DNA from 2 places in the Desulfosporosinus paludis genome. Region 2 is predicted to be linked to the other one. Evidence: a T-box and tRNA genes for the amino acid it is inferred to sense, from the RefSeq annotation. Region 2 holds a T-box; the other holds one or more tRNA genes.

Region 1 (11,187 bases), 260 kb from region 2:
CGCCGGAATGTTCGCTGAGCTAAAGCTGACAGAATCGCTATTATGCCCTCCTGTCGGTGTTAGTAAGGCGCTCGCTCCGCAATTTGAGGCAGCTTGGCGCACTGCCTGCACAGCAATATTTTCTCCATCCGACCAGAGCGCAAAATCTCCGATTGTCCCATTTCCTACGGTGTCTGCATTAAGAACTGCTTTAATTTGGTTCAGGGAGAACGACGGAGTTCGAACAAAGGCTAGAGATCCAACATATCCCATCTCTTCGGCACTCCAAAAAGCTATAACTATTGTACGTTTCGGAATTTTCCCTTCTCGTAATATCCGTCTCATTACATCTAAGATGCACCCAACGCCCGAGGCATTGTCGTTTGCTCCAGGATAGACTTGCCCTTCAAAAATCCCTAGATGATCGTAATGAGCGGAGAGAAGGATCACCTCGCTGGCGTTTTCTCCAATTAGCCCTCCTAAGAGATCAGCACTCGGAGTTCTTAAATTGCGATTCTCTCCTGGTCTAAATGTCAGCCGCTCATTGACTTTCGTTTCGATAACCGGCGGAATGGTGAATGCTTTGAAAAATCCTGTTTTCGGGTCGCCCATAGGTTTTAGCCCCAACATACTTAACTGAGATGAAAGATAGTCCGCCGCTTTTGCTTCGCCCACTGAACCTGCTTTCCGGCCTTGCATTTCAGGAGTTGTTAAAGTAAGGATGTCATCCATCGCTGTTCGATTGAGGCTTTCGGAATTCATCACGGTACTTGGTTTAGGTTCGGACGGCAGCAACAACTCAACGGACGGGTGTCCTATTTCTTTCTTGATCCATTCTCCCCACTGGGCAGGAAAGATACTCCAAGGCAAAAAGATCGCTCCCAGGCCAAGTAAGGTTTTTAAAAAAACTCTGCGCGTCTGCATAAATTAATCCTTTCTCAAAGGAGAATGTCCATGTCTATACGTATCGATACACCGCATCAGGCCTCAGCTTCCGCTCTCGATTCCCCAAACTCCTCAGAGCGTACTAATGATTTTAGCGGAGTCTTATCCAAAACCCAAAAAATCCAACGGATTGAACTCCAAACCTTTCTCGACCGGCTTGGAATCCAGGGCAAGAAGTTAGCTCAATCTCTCTCAATTCGTGATTTAAAAGATTTTCGAGATATGGTTAAAACGTTCCTTCGTTCGACCTTCGGTCAGAGCCGAAAGATGCAGGAAGAATCCTCCTGGGATTTTCAAGGGCGTCCAAAAATTATGGCGCGAATCTCTAAAATTGACCACGCCTTAGACGAATTAGGCAAACAACTTCTCGATCAACAAGCGAAACCCCTTGAAGTTTTAACCAAGATTGACGAGATTCGTGGGTTGGTCGTCGACCTCTTTGCCTAGAAAGTATGAGACGATATAATTATTTTGTGGAACTATGGATGTCTTCTAGTATACAATAATAGTCGCAGATTTCTGAGAAAAGAGGTGTCATCCTTTGGCTTTAGCTCCTATTTCCAACACCTATGAAGACTTTATTAAGGCGTTCCATCCTAAGAGCGGACTTGATCTTAAGTTTTACAAACAAAACCAAATGCAGCGGCGTATCCTTAGTTTTATGAACTCCCACGGACACACGACATTTCCTGAGTTTCTTAAAGCTCTGGACACAGATCAAATTTTATATGATGCTTTCTTCAAGCACCTAACGATTAATGTTTCACAGTTTTTTCGAGACGCTAACCAGTGGAAAACTTTGAAGGACTCTATTATCCCCCTGCTCCTGCAGAGCAAAAGCCCTCTGAAATTATGGAGTGCAGGTTGTTCCAGCGGACAAGAGCCTTACTCCTTAGCCATGACCTTGATGGAGTATTTCCCAACTGCTAGATTCACGGTTACTGGATCAGATATCGATGTCAATGTCCTAAAACAGGCTAAAGATGGTCTTTATAAACAAAATGATTTAGCAAGTACTCCCCCTGAGTTCCTGCAAAAGTATTTTACCTTATCTGACAAAGGGTATCAAATCAAAGACTCGGTAAAACGTCTCGTCACTTTCCAGCATCAGAATCTTCTCACCGACCGCTTCCAGCCAGGTTTTGACTTTATTGCCTGCCGCAATGTCGTCATATATTTCACCGACGAAGCGAAGGAACTGCTCTATACAAAGTTCACAGATGCCTTAAGACCGGGAGGAATCCTTTTTACCGGAAGCACGGAGCACCTCTTTGGGATGAAACACCTTGGACTAAAAGCCGTTTCCTCGTTCTTTTATCAAAAACAGTAATTATAAAGAAAAGTATTCAACGAAATTATACTTTCTGACAGTACGATGAAAAGGAGCTCTTCTCGTAAAAAAACGAGTAAGAGCTCCTCTATTATTTACTCTCCTTGGAAGGTTGGCGACTAAGTGATAGGGCAAATCCTTTCATACTGTTGGATAAATTCTTCTAAGGGATAAGTAACTCCTTTACCATGAACTTCAAGTGACACCTGTTGATCCTTTGGATTATAACCGATAAACTTCATTCCCAGTAATTTGGCCATTTTGGATAACTCGATCCGTGCACCCCGCCCGAAATCTTTAAACTGCATCCAACACACGCCCCTTTTTCTTGTCTTATGACTCCAAAAAAGCTATTGGGTTTAGATTATCTTATCCTATTCATGCTACGCTTGCAACTTTCTTTTTCGGGAGAAAATTAAGCTTATCAAGCTTGTACTAAATCTTACGCAGCCCATAATCCAAAAACGCTGATCCCCGCCAAAATGAGGACGCTCCCTAAAATTTTTGGGAAGGTAAGGTGTTCATGAAGGAGACAGGTACCATAAAATATTGCTAAGACATACCCCAATGCTACAAGAGGGTAGGCATAGCTTAACTCCCATCTTGATATAACCACGAGCCAAAGAAATGAACTTAGCCCGAAGCATACAAACCCCGCAAAAATAGCTGGGGTAAAAATGATTGCTCCCAGTTGCCCCCAAATCCCGGTTACAGTGACTTTGCCGTAAGTCAACATGCCTAAGCGAAATAGGAATTGCCCGGTAGCTCCCAGCATGATCGATCCCAAGGCTACAGCCATCGGGGGGACTTCTGAAATAAGATACATAAGAGTACTCCTTGCCAATTATTCTTTGAGCACCAACCGCTGCTTCTAACTATGATGAATGGTCTATGTTCAATGGTTAAACATAAACAACTGTTTTTATTAACATTTTAAGTTTTCGCGAAAGAAGCTGCAATTATTCAAACAAAAACGCAGCACCTGTAACTTCAGTGCTGCGTTTTTGATATTATATCATTTTAAGCCCTTAAATACCTGTAAAAACCAGTTTTAAATTTATTGTGAGATCCGGGATAATATTCAGGGTTATTTGGTCTTCTTCCGAATATACTTCTTGTCTTCCATAACGACCATTCTCTTGGAGTACAAAAACACTTACTATTTTAACTTCAGGTTCAACAATCCAGTATTCTTTAACACCAACTTTTTCGTACATATTAAATTTTATTATCCTATCAGTTTTTATTGATGAAGGGGAAATTATTTCGACTATCATATCGGGTGCCCCATTACAACCCTTTTCATCAACTTTGGATTTGTCGCAGACTATGGTAATGTCTGGCTCAACAACCTTTTTAATATCTTCGTTTGATATTTCATCACCCTTCGTTAGCCTTACACAGAAAGGTGCCGGATAAACTTTACAAGATTTATCCTTTAAATGGTTAGCTATTTGCCTGGATATTTCCATTAGTATTTCCTGATGTACTGTAGATGGTGCCGCTTGCATATATGGTACTCCGTCTATAATTTCCCACCGTTCTTCTTCCGGCCAGGTTAAGTAATCGGCATAAGTATATTTCTCCTTTGATTCCGGTATAGGCATAGAATCACTCCCTGTTAAAAAATACCTTTCCAAAACGATTATGCTGACTTTCAAAAGCACCATAACTTTTCTAAGCTTATCCCGTACATTGTAAAATACCTTATAAGGATACAGTTAAGAACCTGGTAAATCCCAGGTTCTTTCATTTACAAACCAAAACAGACGGTGAAGAACTTTTCTGTTTTGGCTAAATACTAAGCTGAAGGGAAACGGCGATGCACAAGTATGCACACCAGTTTCCCATAAGTAGTAGCGAAGCAAACCTATAAGCCGAGTTCTGTCCCTCCGTACGGAGGTGATGATCATCTATCTCGAACCGCCGTTACCGACGGCCTCTAGCGACCTTACCCGGGAACAAAAACGGGCCGTTCATCGTTCCCCTATTCAGTCTTGCTCCAGGTGGGGTTTACATGGCCAGCCAGTCACCTGGCTGCCGGTGAGCTCTTACCTCGCCTTTCCACCCTTACCTACTCGGAAGTCAGTCGTCGGAAATCGGAAGCCAAATTCTAGCTTGCTAATTCTGACCTCTGACGACCAACCTCCGTTATCGGCGGTATATCTCTGTTGCACTTTCCTTGGGGTCACCCCCACTGGGCGTTACCCAGCACCTTGCCCTATGGAGCTCGGACTTTCCTCAGAGGCGACCTTTCAGTCCCTGCCTCCGCGATCATCAAGTTTACTTCGCTCAGTTATCTTACTAAAAAAATCAGTTTTGGTCAAATGGAGAGTTTTGGTTCTTTTCCATTTCTTCCATCTCGTCATCAATGTCCATTAATGCCGTTAACCATTTTGCACGGTTTACATTATCTTCTTTAAAGTTTGTTAAAGCCTTTTCCCGCTCCATACGGAGGATTTCTGCTCGATTCATAATCCAATCAACACCTTTCAATAAGTTTCTTAAATATCCTACGATCGAAACGATTCATAGCGCGCCAGACATTTCATACAAAACTCTATTTTCTGATTATTCCTTGTATACTAACAATACCTGATTCGACAATCCCTTGTCAAGTATTAATAATCACTTTCACAATCTTTTTTTAAATTTTCTTATGGTTTGGTTAATTTTTCCTTAAACACTATCTCTTTAAAAAGGAACCCCCTAGCTATTGCCAGGGGGAAGAATTAGACCCACTTACTTTGATCTCAATGCCCTGCAGGGATTTCTCGGAAGACAGATACCTGTATAATGCCTGAAGCATAGGCGCTTCAGTTAAAAAGTGCCCGAGATCACCAACGGCCATTCCTCCTTCAAGAGCATCGAGTACAGCATGATGGTCAACGTCTCCGGTAATGAGCAAGTCTGCACCCTTAAACTGTGCTTTCGGTACAAACCGTCCTCCACTTCCGTTGACAATCGCAACTTTGCGCACTTCTTTCTCTAACGACCCTGCCAAACGTACGCCTGTCAAATTATATGGGTGAGCATAAATCTTTGATGTCACTAGTTGGTCTAAAAAGCGCTCCCAAATCGTTCCGAGTCTTTCTTTATACTCCAAATATCCGATGACTCCGTACCCCCGCGCCTCATCAGCAGCATTTGTAGAATTAAGCAGATATTGATGGCTGGAGTTAGTATCATATGTTTGTTCTTCCAACAATTTCATTTCTTTCAATCCCAGAAGTTCTCCTAAGCTTCGACTGGAGGATATACTCGATTGGTCAAGATTTGTGTGGGCTGCGTAATATCCAATCTGATGGTTGAGCAAACTCAGCGGAAGCCTTGCCGCAGGATTATCTGACCTCAGATTTTTAAGTGGACGAAACATAATCGGGTGATGTGCCACAATAAGCTGGGCTCCAAATTCTTTGGCTTCCTCAATGACTTCCAAAGTTCCATCTAAAGCTATCAGAATACGCTCAACGGGAGCAGAGCCGCTCCCCACTAATAATCCAACATTGTCCCACTCCTCAGCCCAAGATTTCGGAGCAAGCTTTTCGATAAGCTGTGCCACTAGACCGATCGTTACTGCCATGTTCGAATTCCCTCCACCAAGATCAATTCCTCAGAAACATCCCTTATTTTCTCCGCAATTTCTAGTTTATTGGATCGTTTCATTTGATCCAGCCTTCTTCTAAGCATCCCGCTGTAATCCTCAAGATACTCTCTCAAGAGATCTGTAGCTTCCTCAAGGATCAAAGGTCCGAAATGCCACACTAATTTCTCCACGATTTCTGGAAACTTCGCAGAAACCTCATCTTTAACAGTTTGAGGAGTTAAACGTTGGTGCCAAATGCACGCCTTAGTCGCTAAATCAGCCATATTCCAGCCATCGTTACGGGAAAAGGCTATAACGGTATAGGTGCGGTCCTCTTCTCTAACCAACTGTTCCGTCTTAAGTCGCCATCCATCGTTCAGCAGAGTCGAGCGTACGGCCCCCTCTCCACCCTGCGGCTGAACAATCAAATCCGTCACTGATTGTAAGACATCCGGTCGAGCTGCTAGAATTTCCAGCATAGTTCTTCCGCCCATCCCGGCTAAGGTCAATACATTAACCTCTCCAGCCTCAAGCGGCATCAATCCATCTCCAAATCTCACATCAATGATTTGCTCTAATTGCCTTCCTTTAACCGCAGCCATGGCAGACTGAAACGGTCCTTCATGGACATCTACAGCCACAGCTTTGAATATCTTACGTGCTTCATAAAGAGCAATAGGCAAATAGGCGTGATCGGTCCCGATGTCGCCGAGCCAAGCACCCGCCGGTACCAGCGAGGCTACCGTCTGCAGACGCGGACCTAGTGTAATTAAGTAGGTCATAGTTCACCTCATAAAGTTTAGGGCCTTTAGCCTCTTATTATGTTCAAAACGCTGTCAACAAAGCAGTCCAATTTTAGCCTAAAACAAAATGGACTCCGGCATTTGCCACAGTCCATTATTTCAGTCCTTGGTGGGCGATATTGGTCTCGAACCAATGGCCTCATCCGTGTGAAGGATGCGCTCTACCGCTGAGCTAATCGCCCAATTTCGATATTCATAGCTCAATGCAACTTGAACTAAAATCCTCACGTCTTAGACTCCGTTTATTTTTTTCTGTTCGAACCTCGAACAGCTGCACATTGTACTTCGATTTTGGTGGGCCCACTAGGATTCGAACCTAGGACCAACCCGTTATGAGCGGGGGGCTCTACCGCTGAGCTATGGGCCCTAAAAGGGAAAAATAAATTGGCTCCCCGAGTAGGACTCGAACCTACAACCTACCGGTTAACAGCCGGTTGCTCCACCATTGAGCTATCGAGGAATGCCCTTTGCACGAATTATTATACGTTAATCTATCCTAAATAGTCAAGCCTTTATCTGAATAAATCTTAATCAATGTTGAATCATTGTTAAAATCATGGCTGAATCGATTTACTCCAGGTAATCCTTTAGCTTTTTGCTTCTGCTGGGATGGCGCAATTTTCTCAAGGCTTTAGCTTCAATCTGCCGAATTCGTTCCCGAGTTACACCGAATTCCTGACCAACTTCCTCTAAAGTTCTGGTTCGGCCATCATCAAGGCCAAAACGGAGTCTAAGCACTTTTTCTTCTCGTGGGGTCAAGGTTTCCAGGACTTCCTCCAGTTGTTCTTTTAAAAGAATGAACGAGGCAGCTTCGGCAGGAGCGGGTGCATCATCATCGGGGATGAAATCTCCCAAATGAGAGTCTTCTTCTTCACCTATAGGAGTCTCAAGAGATACTGGTTCCTGAGCGATCTTCATGATTTCTCGAACCCGCTCGACTGGGATATCCATGACTTTGGCAATTTCCTCCGGAGCAGGTTCTCGTCCAAGCTCCTGCAAAAGTTGTCGTGACACTCGAATAAGTTTGTTAATGGTTTCAACCATGTGCACCGGAATCCGGATCGTACGGGCTTGGTCGGCGATAGCGCGTGTGATGGCTTGACGAATCCACCATGTCGCATAGGTACTGAACTTATAGCCCTTAGTATAATCGAATTTTTCTACAGCCTTAATTAACCCTAAGTTTCCCTCTTGGATTAAATCCAAAAAGAGCATACCTCTGCCGACATAACGTTTAGCAATGCTGACCACCAGCCGAAGATTGGCCTCAGCAAGCCGACGTTTGGCCTCTTCATCCCCGGCCTCCATACCCTTGGCCAATAAAATTTCGTCTTCAGCCGAAAGCAAAGGCACCCGTCCGATTTCTTTCAAATACATCCGTACCGGATCGTCAATGCCCACCCCTTCTGGGACTGAAAGATCTACTTCTGTTTCTTCTTCAATATCCTCGTCTGGATCATCGACGATATCGTCGTCATCATCTACTTTGCCCTTTTTCAGGACTTCCTTTTCAACATCCTCTGGTTCAGGTACAATGTCTATTCCCATTCGAGCAAGTTGTTGGTAAATATCGTCAATTTGATCCGCAGAAAGCTCAATCCCTTGGAGCGCATCCATAATCTCTGCATAGGTTAGGGAACCTTTCTTTTTTCCATTTTGTATCAGAGCCTGAACATTGTCCATTTGCTGCTCTTCGCTCACATGTCCCCCGCCTTCCCTTGGATCTTTCATTTGAGTGCTTTTAACCTTACTATTTGCCACGTTTCAACCGCTCTCCTATCTCTTTCAACAGAGCCATGGCCCCTGCCATGTCACCGGATTTTTCTAAAGCTACCATGCGGGCCTGAAGATCCTCCACATTCTCATCTGCTTTCGCAGCAAGTATACCCTTCGTACAATCTTCAAAAAGCCGCTCGGTTTGGGATTTATCCAACTCTTCCAGGATTAGGCTCGCTAAACGGCTTTGCACCATTTCATTGCTGTGCGTTGGCACACAGCCTTCCTGATCGAGATAATCAAAAATCTGTTGATGTGCTGAAACTCTCCAAAAGGATGTTCCTAACGTTTCCTTGATTCTTTGCAGTAACGAGATATCTTCCACCAACAAACGCAAAAGCATACGCTCTGCTCGGTAGACCCCCAAGTCGACCGCTGGCTGAGGAAGTTCCGGTGCATCTTGACATATAATGGTATTAGTAATATTATCTCTATTTTTCACAGAACTAACCGGATTTTGAGGAGAATATTCCTCAAAGCGTTCTTTTTTAGGTCTTTTCTGTCCTAAGCTTGTGATCTCGCGTTGTACTGCTTCTAACGTAAGCCCCAGTTCCAAACTCAAAAACCTCTCGTATCCTTCCCGCTCAACTGGACTAGTCACCTTTATAATATCAGGCGCGAGTTTATGGACTAATTCCGCCTTTTCCAAGATGCTCTGGGGAAGTTGATGATGGGCTAACGTTCGGTATTTAAACTCAATAAAAGTTACTGCCTGCTGAAGGAGTTTATTAAACTGCTCCCGACCGTGATTTTTCAAGAATTCATCCGGGTCTTTTGCTCCCATCAAAGTAAGGACTTCAACCTGCATCCCAGCGTCGCGCAGAATCTCTCCGCCACGTAATGCCGCATGAATACCAGCATCGTCAGAATCATACAAAAGAATAATACGCTGGGTATACTTGCGTAAGAGGTTTGCCTGATCCCGCGTTAAAGCGGTCCCTAAGGAGGCCACAGCATTCGGATACCCAGCATTCTGCAGTGCAATGACATCCATATAACCCTCAACCAGAAGGGCGTACCCTTCTTCGCGAATTCCTTGATGCGCGCGATGAATTCCGTAGAGGTGATGTCCTTTATTAAAATAGGTTGTCTCCGGGGAATTAAGATACTTTGGAAGCGAATCATCCAGAACTCGTCCACCGAAAGCAATAGGCTGATTACGCCGATCTAAAATACTAAACAGCACACGATTGCGAAAACGATCATAAAACTGACGTCCATCCTTGTCAGACTTTCCTCTTGCTAAAGCCAGTCCCACTTCTGCGACTTCCTGAGGCTGTACCCCACGCGTTTGCAAATACTGGAGCAACCCATCCCAACGATCTGGAGCATACCCTAAGCGGAAACGATTCATCGTCTCGGAATCTACACCACGCTTCTCGAAATAACGACGACCAGATTCCCCTTCAGGTGACTTCAACAGGAGATTATGGTAGTAGTTGGCTGCCCATTCATTAATCTCTTCATAGCGTCGTCGGAGCCGAGTTTCTTCCCGCTCTCGTGCCGACATTTCTTTCTCTGGGAGCACAACACCGCACCTTTGTGCTAACTTCTGGACACTCTCGACAAACGTCCAATTCTCCTTTTTCATGACAAAGGAGAAAACGTTCCCTCCAGTATTACATCCAAAACAATAAAACATTTGTTTTTCAGGGGTCACAGTAAAACTAGGAGTTTTCTCAGCATGAAAAGGGCAAAGGCCCAAAAAGTTTTTACCCTTGCGCTGTAAGCTGACATATTCAGATATAACCTCAACGATTTCAGTACGTAAACGCACTTCTTCGATAATTTCTTCTGGGATTAATTCCTCACGAACTCTATTATCCACGTTTTTCGCCCTTCGATTTGCTGCCACATTTCATATGGTTTGTCAACCCTATCCCTATACAATTCTTCGCCGAAAATTCACGGAATCCTCTTTTTTTAACCCCTGATCACGAATTAGTTTTAAAATGGACACAATTATCCTTTCGAGACCTATTTAATTCTCTCTTTTTGATGATATTTCCTCTTTTCTTCGACAAATATTTACCTAAAAATTTTCTTATATTGTTCTGGATTGCCCTGGCCTAACAGACTGGACTCAAAGAAGAATTATCCAAGCCCTTTTCCATAATCCAAAAGCATGTTAGAATAAGCAATAAACTCCGACTATGTTGGATCATCATGGTTAAGTTCACTATACGTATTAACAGCTAGATTTAAAGGAAGGTGACGTTATGTCCAGACGTATCAATAAGATACATATCTTCTCGATTATTTCCTTGTTACTCATCGTAACTTTTCTCGCAGGATGTAATTCGGTCAAAACGCAGCAAGTTCAACCGTCGGATAACCCACCTGCCAGCTCCGTACCAGCGACAACTCCAACCCCTTCAGAAAGCACCCCCTCGAGCTCCACGCCACAGACAGTAAAGATAACCCTCTATTTTCCTAATTCTGATGCCAGCGGCTTAGTTCCTGTTGTTCGCACAGTTCAAGTTACCGATCAAGAAGTTATTAAAGCAATGTTTAAGGAATTGTCGTCTCCGCCTGCAGGCTTAGAAAATCCGCTCCCTAAAGGAACAACCTTAAGGAATGCATCTGTTAAGGATGGCGTAGCAACCCTTGATCTTTCAAGTGAATTTAAAAAGAACTTTGGTGGCGGATCAGCCGCCGAAGTAATGACTATGTATAGTATCGTGAATACCATAACGACTCTGTCGGATGTTCAGAGTGTACAATTTCTTCTCGAAGGGAAGAAACTCGATGGTATTCTCGGAAGCTTG
Region 2 (11,187 bases):
GGCCACCAAGGCAGATAAAATCTCGCGTGGGCAATGGCTTAAACATTTGACGATTATAGCCAAAGCTTTGGAGATCGAGGATGTTTCTGTAATTCTGCCTTTTTCGGCACAGACTGGGGCCGGTGTGGAAGAATTGAATGAGGCGCTTGAAGAGATGGGACTTGTGTGACACAGCGCTCAGTCATACGTTCGCAGAGCAAACTAGCCGTTCAAGCTCATGCTTTGGGGAGCGGGGTTCCCGCCATAAGCGCCGTCCTTGGCGCTATGGCGGCAGTGAACATCCTTGTTCACTGCCCCGCATCTGGGGTCATTCGCTTTCGCGGAGTTTGCTGTTTCTGCTTACGTAAAGACGACGCGCTTGTGTCACACTGCGTACCGGGCTTAGGGGTCGGGGAACGGGAGGACGACGAGGAGTGTTGGGGAGACGGCACATTTCATGTGCGCCGTCTGTTGTGGGCTGGAGAGTAAGCTGTAGATGGGGTCATTGGCTTTTACGGAGTTTGCTGTTTCTGCTTACGTAAAGACGACGCGCTTGTGTCACACTGCGTCCCGGGCTTAGGGGTCGGGGAACGGGAGGACGACGAGGAGTGTTGGGGAGACGGCACATTTCATGTGCGCCGTCTGTTGTGGGCTGGAGAGTAAGCTGTAGATGGGGTCATTGGCTTTTACGGAGTTTGCTGTTTCTGCTTACGTAAAGACGACGCGCTTGTGTCACACTGCGTCCCGGGCTTAGGGGTCGGAGAACGGGAGGACGACGAGGAGTGTTGGGGGAGACGGCACATTTCATGTGCGCCGTCTGTTGTGGGCTGGAGAGTAAGCTGTAGATGGGGTCATTGGCTTTTACGGAGTTTGCTGTTTCTGCTTACGTAAAGACAACACGCTTGTGTCACACTGCGTCCCGGGCTTAGGGGTCGGAGAACGGGAGGACGACGAGGAGTGTTGGGGGAGACGGCACATTTCATGTGCCCCGTCTGTTGTGGGTTAGGGAGTAAGATTCGGACACGGATTCCTCAACCGAAGAATAACAGTTTAACGTTAATAACTCAAATGTGAACTATGAGAGCTGCCATTCACTTGTGGCAGCTCTCATAGTTCATATTTTTTGATGGCCTGGGCATTTACGAAATGTCTGACTGCCTCCTCTAGGCAAGTTTAGCTAAGATAGTTTATCTGAGTGTGCGAAGTAAGGCAAAGTTCCCAGTATAAATGGATTACCTCTCTCGTATAGTTACAGTGAGGAATGATTTGACAGTCTAAAGGAGCTAAAGAAGGGAGAGAAAAGCTTGAGAGATGTCATTATGCTCATTGTAAGCTTAGGGATAATTCTGATTGGAGCGGAGGCGTTTACAAACAGTATAGAGTGGTTAGGGCTAAAGCTAAAGCTTGGGGTCGGGGCTGTCGGAAGTATTCTCGCGGCTGTGGGGACAGCTTTACCGGAGACAATTGTTCCAATTATTGCGTTTCTAGGTTTTAAGGAGGGAACAGAGGGGGCTGATATTGGCATCGGAGCTATTCTTGGGGCCCCTTTTATGTTAGCAACGTTGGCTTTTTTTATAACGGGGTTGGCGGCGCTCTTGAGCCGACGGACGAATCGTCCTTTAAAGCTGGATGCCAAAGTCCTGCAACGAGACTTGAAGTTCTTTCTTGTCGTATACACTATCGCCATATTAGCATCGTTTTTGGGAAATCAATTTTATAAGACTTTGGCCGCTTGGTCTTTGATTTTATTTTACTTAATCTACGTTTTCTTGACCTTGAGTTCAAGTAAAGGCGGTCATAAAGAGGAAAAATTAGCCTCGCTTTACGTAGCTCGTGGAGTTAATAATCCAAAAATGAGTTCAGTTATTTTGCAGATCGTCTTGGCCTTAATTGCCATTCTGTTTGGAGCTCATCGTTTTGTCAATGCAGTTCAACCAATCGCAGTATCTCTGGGAATCCCTGTTTTTGTACTTTCTTTAATTATTACTCCCGTGGCCACAGAGCTTCCGGAGAAGTTCAACAGTGTAATTTGGATTCTTCGTGGCAAAGATACATTAGCCTTAGGGAATTTAACGGGAGCGATGGTCTTTCAAAGCTCTGTGATTCCTGCAATCGGGATCGCTCTTACGCCTTGGAAATTAGACATCTTGGCACTTTGGAGTGCGTTTTTAGCGTTAGGTTCGGCGATGATTCCGTTTTATTCTCTGCGTCGTAAAGAAGTAATCCATCCCTCTGGTCTCCTCATGGGGGGAATCTTTTATGTCATATTTATTCTGACGATCGTTCGTTATCAGATCCAGTGAGTTCGGCAATCAGCATGCCTCCAAGGACTAATCCGGCTCCCAATAAACCTTTGATCGATAAAACTTCGCCTGCGAGGAAGAAACCTGAAATGGCCGCAAAGACTGGTTCCATGGAGAATATCAGGGCTGTATGAGTTGACGTGGTAAATTGCTGCATTTTTGTTTGCACAAAAAATGCTATAGAAGTGGCGGGGACCGCAGTTATGAGCAGGCCCAGCCAAGCTGTCGAACTAAAATGCAGTGGCGGTTGAGGTAAAATCACTGAGAAAATTCCGCTCAAGATACTTACTGTAAGAATTTGAGCGCTGGCCAATACTGTGGCGTTCGTTTGAGGAGCATAGCGCCCAACTAAGAAAATATGTAAGGCGAAACTGAAAGCGCAAATCAGAACCATGAGATCCCCTTTGTTAAATTGAAAATGATCTCCCAAGGAGAGTAACGCCAAACCTACTAAAGCACTTATAATGCCAAGGAGAAGGCTCGGCCGGGGGAGTTTCTTTGTTGTCATAGCAACTAAGGTAGGGACAATAACCACTGAAAGTCCTGTAATAAAACCAGCGTTAGAGGCCGTTGTATATTGCAGCCCTAGCGTTTGCCATATGTATCCGGAAAAAAGAAAGACACCAACGGCCATTCCTTTGAGAACAGTCTTTTTAGAAATATGGGCCCTCTGAAACCATAGAAAGGGCAACAAACTTAGGAACGCTAGAAAAAAGCGAATCGCCAGGAAAGGGAATGGGGGAAGATCTGCAATAGCCCATTTAACGATCACAAATGTCGAACCCCAGACGAGAGTCACTAAGAGCAGCGAAAAATCAGCCCATTGAGTGCGAGTTATTTTCAAATTGATACAGGCCCCCTCGATTTGTTCACGGTACAAGATATAACAAAAGCCGTCCCGTAAAATACGCAACGGCCTTTTTGGCACTAAGTTCACGCAGTTCTAGTATAACGGAACTCGAGCTAACTGAAAAGAAAAAAGTTCCGTTAACCCTTTCCCCCTTCATGGGGTTCTGGTAAATCAGGCTGACCTGGCTCATCCGTTGGGGTATAGATTGGTTGGGGAGAACAAGGAGGCGGAGGCGGGCAGGGGGCACATTCACTGCAATATTGCTGCTTAGCTTGGCAGAACAGGTAGTAGTGCTGTTCCTCATCTGCAGCCATTTCAGTCAAGATCGCCTGTATTTCCGGAATGGGGATCTTATGCGCAAGATCGAGATAGAGGCGATGAGCTTTGGCTTCGTCTTCAATATTCGTGTCAATGAGAGCGCAAAGTTCGCTGGTATAGTTGATAAAACGAGAACGCCAGTCAACCCAGTGCCCGCTGCTTAAAGAGCCATATCTGGGATCAACGCCCAGATGGCGCAGGGCTAAGGCCAGCTTTTCGAGATGTCGGATTTCATCGTAGGCAATTGGTCTGAATAAGGCATCAAATTCTGGACGATCCAGCAGTACAGCTTGATAAAGGTATGTGGTGATGGCTGTTAGTTCCGAATCCGTACCTGCATAAGCCTCGTAGAGCCAAATGGCGTATGTAAAGTTTGGTTCGGGTATTTCTTCCGGCTTTGGTTCATGAGTACCCAGAACGGGTAATAAAAGTACTTGACCGGCATAAATGCGATCAGGATGTTTTAAATGATTAAGTAGGATAATTTCGGCCATTTCGACGGAGTATGCTTTGGCGATCTTATAAATGGTATCCCCTGCTTGCACAACATAGCGTGCATAATCCATTTTCGTATTCCTCCTTTACTTTGCACTGTCAGAAAGTATAACTTCGTTAATACTTTCTGCAGCATAAGAGCAACTAACGGCTTCTGCCTTCGCAAGCTCGGCACAAGCCAAGTTTTCTTTATGTCATGGTACACTATATTCTCCGATCATGAAGCATGGTAATGGATAATTATGGGCATTTGTGGAATGTATTGGACAGGTTCGACGTATTTATAGACGATAGAGATGAATCTGTGGTTCAACAATGTTCCAACTAATTAAAATAGGGAGGAGTAGAGTAACGATGCTTTCATACGTCTTAAGAGGAATTACTACGGCCATGCTGGTGACGGTCTTAACCCTTTTTGGCGGAGTAATATGGGGGGCAATGGGTTTTGGAGGATTGAACGTATCTGGGTTATTAGATATTGGTCTGCTGGCAAGCTGTTTAATTGGTGGATATCGTACCGCGAAAGAAAGTGGAGAATGGCTGACAGGCGGGATTACGGGAGCGGGGTATGTTACTGTGGGAACTCTGCTGCTCGCCTTATTTCTGCCGATTCGTGTCTGGGGTTTCATTCAAGTCTTAGGAGAGGGCATCCTCATAGGTTTAGTAGCAGGCGCAGTCGGAGCTGGAGGTAAAAAGGGAAAAGTCTTAAACCCAGGGATTGGCAGAAGGGCTACACAACCTAGCTACAGGCCTTACTTTGCAGGGTATGGCAGCGAGGACCAGACCGATGATTTTGCTTGGGATGCAGATAGCGGCCTGCAAAACGACATAAATGAACCTAAGGAAGACTCAGAAACTAACGTCGACTTTGAAGTTGAACGTTTCGAGTTAGGTTCAGAACAGAGAGATTTTGATCCAAATCCAGAAGTTGAATGGCCTTGGAATGAACGTTACGAAAAAATAGATAACATGAAAATCCAGGATGAACCGGTTAAGCCGGATGAGCCGACTAAAATAAGTGAGAGCAGGCCGTGGTGGGAATAGGTTATGGACTAAATAAAAATAAACTTCTGAAAATTGGGGATCTAGGAAGGAATCATCTATCTTAGAGAGAATTCTGTAGAAAAAGAAACTTGGAGACAAGAATTCTATTTCTTTGAATGGAAACATTATAGACATAATAGGCATAGGAGGCATTTGATGATGAATTTTCTTGAATTAGCCCAGACACGCAGGAGTTTGCGAACCTATTTAGATAAGTCCGTTGAGAGGGAAAAGCTGGAGTATGTTCTGGAGGCCGCTCGCTTGGCGCCTTCCTGGAAGAACATGCAGTGCTGGCGTTTTGTTGTCGTTGAGGATGCGGCAGAAAAAGCAGCCTTAGCTGACAGTATGGGAGAGACGAATCCTGGCCGGAAAGCTTTGACCAGTGCCCCAGTTATCATCGTGCTCTGTGCGGTGCCTAAGGAATCAGAGGTATGGGAAGGTAAGGACTTTATGATGCTCGATGCCGGACTCGCGATGGAACACCTCTTGTTAGCGGCGACGGAACAAGGTCTAGGGACGTGCTGGCAGGGCCTGTTTACTGAGCAAAAAGTCAGAGAAGCTTTGAATGTCCCAGATGACGTACGGGTCTTGGCGATGACCCCTCTGGGATATGCCGCCGAAGAACGGCGCCCACGTCCCCGCAAAACAATGGCTGAGATTGTTTTCCAGGGAAAATGGGATCAGGGACTTGTGTGACACGGAGTTAGCTATTCTGCTTACCTAAAGACGTCGCCCTCGTGGCACACTGCGTCCCCAGGCTTGGGATAGGGAACAAGTAGGTTAGTGTATTTAGGAGATTTGGGGGATGGCACATTTTATGTGCACCGTCTTGGTATGGGCCTTGAGCATTGCAACTTTTTAAGGTTGTAATGCTTTTTTAATAATAAAGTATAGAATTCACAACACTTAGTGCTTAGACGCAGAGCAAACTAGCTATTGTATATACTTGTGAATATTCTTCAACAAGTGGTATAGACTACTGAAGATATCTGTACTCTTTTATGAAACGATGGGGGATTGACGTTGTTGTTACAGACTGCTCTGCTCGTTATTGCTCTTTCAGCAATTGGGGCAATCATCGCAGGAATAATACTTATAGGTTTGTTCTATTTCCTGGGGAAACGTTTTTTCGTACGCTTGTTCAGCGCTTGTTTGGTTTGGTTATTGAAAGGCTGCTTGAAGACAAGTACCACGAAAATCTTATGGAACTCTGGGGTGCTGTGCGGCGAACGTCAATACAGAATATCTTGGAAATCAGCTTACGGGCTGAGCAAGGAAAACTCATTGAACGGCCTTTAGGTTCTCCAAGACGGCTGCCTCATTATGACACCTTGATGTTTGTTCCCGCTCAGATGGCACGTCTGCCTAAAGAGGCAAGTGTTGCTATTGATATGAAAGTAACTCTTGGCCCTAAGGCCGAAAAACCCCTGGTCATAGAAACTCCTCTCATGATCTCAGGCATGGGGTACGGTATAGGGCTTAGTGAGCAAGCAAAAATCGCCTTAGCCAAGGCGGCTAATCAGCTTAAAACTGCTACCAATTCCGGAGAAGGCCCTTATCTGCCTGAAGAGCGACAGGAAGCAGGAAAGTTTATTTGGCAAATTAGCCGGAGCTCCTGGGGACATTCGCCCGAGGCCATCGCTGCGGCAGATATGATTGAAGTGCAGATGGGTCAGGGAGCGAGAATGGGTCCCTTTACTGTTGAACCGAAGGCCGTTAAAGGCAGAGCCCAAAAACTAATGGGCATCTCTCCTGTTGAAACGGTCGTTACCCTCGCAGTTATCCCGGGAGTTCAAAGTCCCTGGGATTGGATCAAGTATGTCCGGGATTTGCGTGCAGAGGCTGGAGGCAAGCCGATTGCCTTAAAGATTATGGCGACAGGCGCAATTGAAAGGGACCTGGCAGTGGCCTTAGAGGCGGGCTTTGATGTGATAGTGGTTGATGGGGCGCAAGGTGGTGCCTCTGGAGCTTCACCTATGATTTGTGATGATCTAGGAATTCCAAGCTTGTTAGGTCTGGTCCGAGCGGAACGGTTTTTGTGTGAACAGGGCGCGCGCCAGGATGTAAGCTTGGTGGTCGCCGGCGGTTATGCGACACCTGGTGAATGCTTAAAGGCCATAACCTTAGGGGCTGATGCAGTCTATCTGGGAACAGTCCCCTTGTTTGCTTTAATACATCGCCAAATTCACAAAGTGCTCCCTTGGGAACCATTGACCCAATTAGTATGGTACAATTCGCCCTATAAAGACCGATTGGACATTAATCTGGCAAGTCAGAGTGTGGCAAATGTTTTAAAATCCATGACCATGGAAATGGAAGAAGGGGTGCGGGCACTAGGAAAAACGGCCTTGTCCGAACTCGGTCCCAACGATCTTGTGGCCCTGGACGATTGGACAGCTAAGGTAACCGGGGTCAAGCGCGCTTATCCTTGGGAGAATTAAAATGACGGATTAAGGCACGGGTTAAAGGCCGCAAATTTTGACAATCACCATCTATCCGAGTATAATGTATCCAAATATAATATTAGGAAACTCGATGAATGTGAGGAATAGTGCAAAGCTGCCGTTCAGAGATAAAGGCCATAAGCTGAGAGGTCTTTTCGGGAGGAACACTTGGGTCGCACAGGAGAGGCAGAGAGGAATAGAGTACTTTCTGACGGAAAAACCCGTTAGTCGAATCAATGAGTGTGAAACGTCTTAAGTGTTGTAAGGCTGTTTCACTGAATTAAGGTGGTACCACGATAGCTTTTCGTCCTTTGTCGGATGAGAGGCTTTTTGTATATTTACATGGTTTATAAGAAAGGAGTTAAATCTTGTGGATGAAATTTTGAAAAAACCAGAAAAGATAGAGATGGCTAAAGCCTATGAATCGAGCCAAGTGGAGGGAAAATGGTATCAGTTTTGGGAGGAAAACAAGTTCTTTCATTCGGAAGTGGATGCAGAAAAAAAGCCCTTTAGCATTGTGATGCCGCCGCCTAATGTGACAGGAGCCCTTCACCTGGGCCATGCCATGGATGGCGCAATCCAGGACATTTTGACCAGATATAAGCGGATGCAGGGATATAATACTCTCTGGCTGCCTGGGACGGACCATGCCGGGATCGCTACTCAAGCAAAAGTGGAAGCGCAGTTGGTGAAAGAAGGTACGAGCCGCCAAGAACTCGGACGCGAGAAGTTTTTAGACCGGGTGTGGGAGTGGAAAAAGCAGTACGGCGGGCGGATAACCCAGCAGCTGCGCCGCTTAGGGGCTTCTTGCGACTGGGAACGGGAACGGTTCACGATGGATGAAGGCTGCTCGAAGGCGGTTCGGGAAGCCTTTGTGGACTTGTATCAGCAAGGGTTAATTTATCGGGGAAATTATATTGTCAATTGGTGCCCAAAGTGCCACACCACGATTTCGGATATCGAAGTTGAGCATGTGGATAGTGAGGGACATTTGTATCATTTAAGTTATCCTGTAAAAGATAGTGATGAGACGTTGGTCGTGGCGACGACAAGGCCGGAGACCATGTTGGGAGATACGGCGGTTGCTGTGCATCCGGAAGACGAACGCTATCAACATTTAATTGGCAAAACTCTGATCTTACCCTTGATGGAACGAGAAATTCCCATTATTGCCGATGAGTATGTAGATCGGGAGTTTGGCACCGGTGCCGTGAAAATCACCCCTGCTCACGATCCCAACGACTTTGAGATCGGACTTCGGCATCAACTGCCTCAGATTGTCGTCTTGGACAAAGAAGCGAAGATGAATGAACATGCCGGAAAGTATCAGGGCATGGACCGATTTGAGGCGCGCAAGGCGATTGTGGAGGATCTGAAAGCAGCTGGGGTATTGGTCAAAATAGATGCCCATGCCCATGCAGTAGGAGAATGTTATCGCTGCGCTACGGTTATTGAACCCATGGTCAGCAAACAATGGTTCGTAAAAATGGAGCCTTTGGCTAAACCAGCGCTTGAAGTCGTTAAAGATGGTCGACTGCAATTTGTGCCGGAACGTTTTGATAAGATCTATCTGGGATGGATGGAAAATATTCGGGATTGGTGTATCTCGCGTCAGCTGTGGTGGGGTCATCGTATTCCGGTTTGGTATTGTGAGGATTGCGGACAGGAGATCTGTGCGAAAGAAGACCCAACGATCTGTCCTGCTTGTGGTGGAGCGCATCTAAAGCAAGATCCGGATGTTTTGGATACTTGGTTTTCTTCAGGGCTTTGGCCTTTCTCCACAATGGGTTGGCCGGAAAAACCCCGGAATTGAGCCAGTTTTATCCGACCACAGTGTTAGTGACGGGAAGAGACATTATCTTTTTCTGGGTGGCGCGCATGATCTTTATGGCTATGGAGTTTAGAAAAGAAGTACCCTTTCCTAAAGTCATGATCCATGGACTTGTGTTAGACGCTAAAGGCCGGAAGATGAGCAAATCCTTGGGCAATGGAGTGGACCCAATAGAAGTCATCGAACAGTATGGAGCGGATACGTTACGCTTCATGTTAATAACAGGTAATACGCCGGGCAATGACCTTCGCTTCCATCCGGAACGATTGGAGGCAACTCGTAATTTCTGTAATAAGATTTGGAACGCCTCTCGTTTTGTGCTCATGAATTTAGAAGATTATGCGCCCGGACCACGCGGAGAACTCACCTTAGCAGATCGTTGGATCTTAAGCCGCTATGCTTCGACCATTGAAAAAACCACCGAAGCACTTGAAGCTTTCGACCTTGGTGAAGCCGGGAGACTCCTCTACGAATTCATCTGGAATGAATTTTGTGATTGGTATATCGAACTAACCAAGCCACGCCTTTATAACAAAGAAGATAATCTTGCTCGCCACACGGCACAATCCATTCTGCTTGAAGTGCTTGAAGGTACGCTGCGCTTATTGCATCCGTTTATGCCTTTCTTGACAGAAGAAATCTGGCAGAACCTCCCTGTTCAAGGGGTAAGCATTATGATGCAGCCGTGGCCTGCTGTATCGGCATATCATGAGGAAGAGGCAGTGAAGGATATGACTCTTCTGATGGAAGCCATCAAAGCGATTCGTAACATTCGGGCAGAAATGAAAGTTTCTCCCGGTCAAAAAGTAGAAATTTTAATGCTAGCCGCCGATCCTAACCAACGATTTGTCTTAGAAAACGGAAAAGCGGATATCCTCAAACTTGCCGGAGGGGCAAGTGTAGAGCTGTTTGAATCCATGCCTGAGAAACCCTCTCAAGCAGCCAGCGCTGTTTTAGGGGGTGTGGAAATTTATCTTCCTTTGAAAGGGTTAATGGATCTAGATAAAGAAGTAGCTCGTTTGGAAAAGGAGATAGCCCTCGTGCTTGCTGAACAACAGGCTCTGGAGCTTAAACTTAATAATCCGGGCTTTACAAACAAAGCACCGGCGGCCGTTGTGGCAAAAGAGCGAGAAAGGGCGGAAGGCCTGTCAGCCAGAAAAGCAGCCTTAGAAGAGCGCCTAAGGGAATTGCAGACGAATCAATAGTATAATAGGGGGAAGCGATATGAAGGCAATGGAACTTGAGCAAAATTATCAAGCGAGTCTCGACTACCTTGTCAGCCTGACGACCTTTGGAATGAACTTTGGGTTGGGGAGAATCCAGGAACTTCTTAAGCGGTTAGGAAACCCGGAAAAGAACTTGCGCGTTGTTCACGTGGGGGGCACAAATGGTAAGGGCTCGACGACTGTGATGATCGCCCGGATTTTACGGGAAGCAGGATATAAAGTCGGAGTTTTTACGTCGCCTCATCTGCATGATTATCGTGAACGTATGACCATCAATGGACAGATGATTCCCAAAGAAAAGGTTGTTCAGATGATTGCATACGTTCGGCCCCACTTGGAAGATATGGTTGCACAGGGCTTTGAGCATCCCACGGAATTTGAGGTAAGCACTGCCCTGGCGCTGCTCTATTTTGCGAAAGAAGATGTTGATTATGCATTAATTGAAGTAGGATTAGGTGGAGCTATTGATTCGACCAATGTTGTCACTCCCTTAATTTCAGTGATAACCAATGTTGCGATGGATCATATGGATTATTTGGGACCGGATGTGGTATCCATTGCCAAGGTTAAAGCAGGAATTATTAAGCCCCAGTCCCTAGTGGTTACAGCGGCTCAAGACCCCGAAGTGATTCAAGTTCTGCGTGATGCAGCGAAGGCTGCAGACGTCCCTCTTTGGCTCGTCGGAGAGGATGTTAGT

The links. The T-box of region 2 lies ahead of VZF35_RS17180 (valine--tRNA ligase). A T-box ahead of a tRNA ligase gene usually reads a tRNA of that ligase, here a tRNA-Val.
Region 1: it has a tRNA-Val gene. The T-box ahead of VZF35_RS17180 (valine--tRNA ligase) is inferred to sense a tRNA for this amino acid. The anticodon was not compared.

The regions. Positions count from the first base shown of each region.
Region 1 is NZ_CP144211.1:3,699,757-3,710,943, reverse strand. Features, by position in the region: gene VZF35_RS18465 (M20/M25/M40 family metallo-hydrolase) at 1-903, opposite strand, end outside; gene VZF35_RS18460 (YaaR family protein) at 934-1,371, shown strand; gene VZF35_RS18455 (CheR family methyltransferase) at 1,466-2,254, shown strand; gene VZF35_RS18450 (hypothetical protein) at 2,374-2,562, opposite strand; gene VZF35_RS18445 (EamA family transporter) at 2,697-3,080, opposite strand; gene VZF35_RS18440 (Uma2 family endonuclease) at 3,283-3,861, opposite strand; RNA gene rnpB (RNase P RNA component class A) at 4,112-4,544, opposite strand; gene VZF35_RS18430 (hypothetical protein) at 4,568-4,729, opposite strand; gene VZF35_RS18425 (Nif3-like dinuclear metal center hexameric protein) at 4,968-5,837, opposite strand; gene VZF35_RS18420 (tRNA (adenine(22)-N(1))-methyltransferase) at 5,828-6,622, opposite strand; tRNA gene VZF35_RS18415 (tRNA-Val) at 6,751-6,825, opposite strand; tRNA gene VZF35_RS18410 (tRNA-Ile) at 6,936-7,010, opposite strand; tRNA gene VZF35_RS18405 (tRNA-Asn) at 7,029-7,103, opposite strand; gene rpoD (RNA polymerase sigma factor RpoD) at 7,214-8,404, opposite strand; gene dnaG (DNA primase) at 8,394-10,247, opposite strand; gene VZF35_RS18390 (GerMN domain-containing protein) at 10,639-11,187, shown strand, end outside.
Region 2 is NZ_CP144211.1:3,440,695-3,451,881, forward strand. Features, by position in the region: gene yihA (ribosome biogenesis GTP-binding protein YihA/YsxC) at 1-169, shown strand, start outside; gene VZF35_RS17145 (hypothetical protein) at 166-468, shown strand; gene VZF35_RS17150 (sodium:calcium antiporter) at 1,284-2,282, shown strand; gene VZF35_RS17155 (DMT family transporter) at 2,248-3,126, opposite strand; gene VZF35_RS17160 (LysM peptidoglycan-binding domain-containing protein) at 3,270-4,016, opposite strand; gene VZF35_RS17165 (hypothetical protein) at 4,300-4,989, shown strand; gene VZF35_RS17170 (nitroreductase family protein) at 5,149-5,685, shown strand; partial or broken gene VZF35_RS17175 (FMN-binding glutamate synthase family protein) at 6,040-7,430, shown strand; T-box leader at 7,516-7,748, shown strand; partial or broken gene VZF35_RS17180 (valine--tRNA ligase) at 7,840-10,469, shown strand; gene VZF35_RS17185 (bifunctional folylpolyglutamate synthase/dihydrofolate synthase) at 10,489-11,187, shown strand, end outside.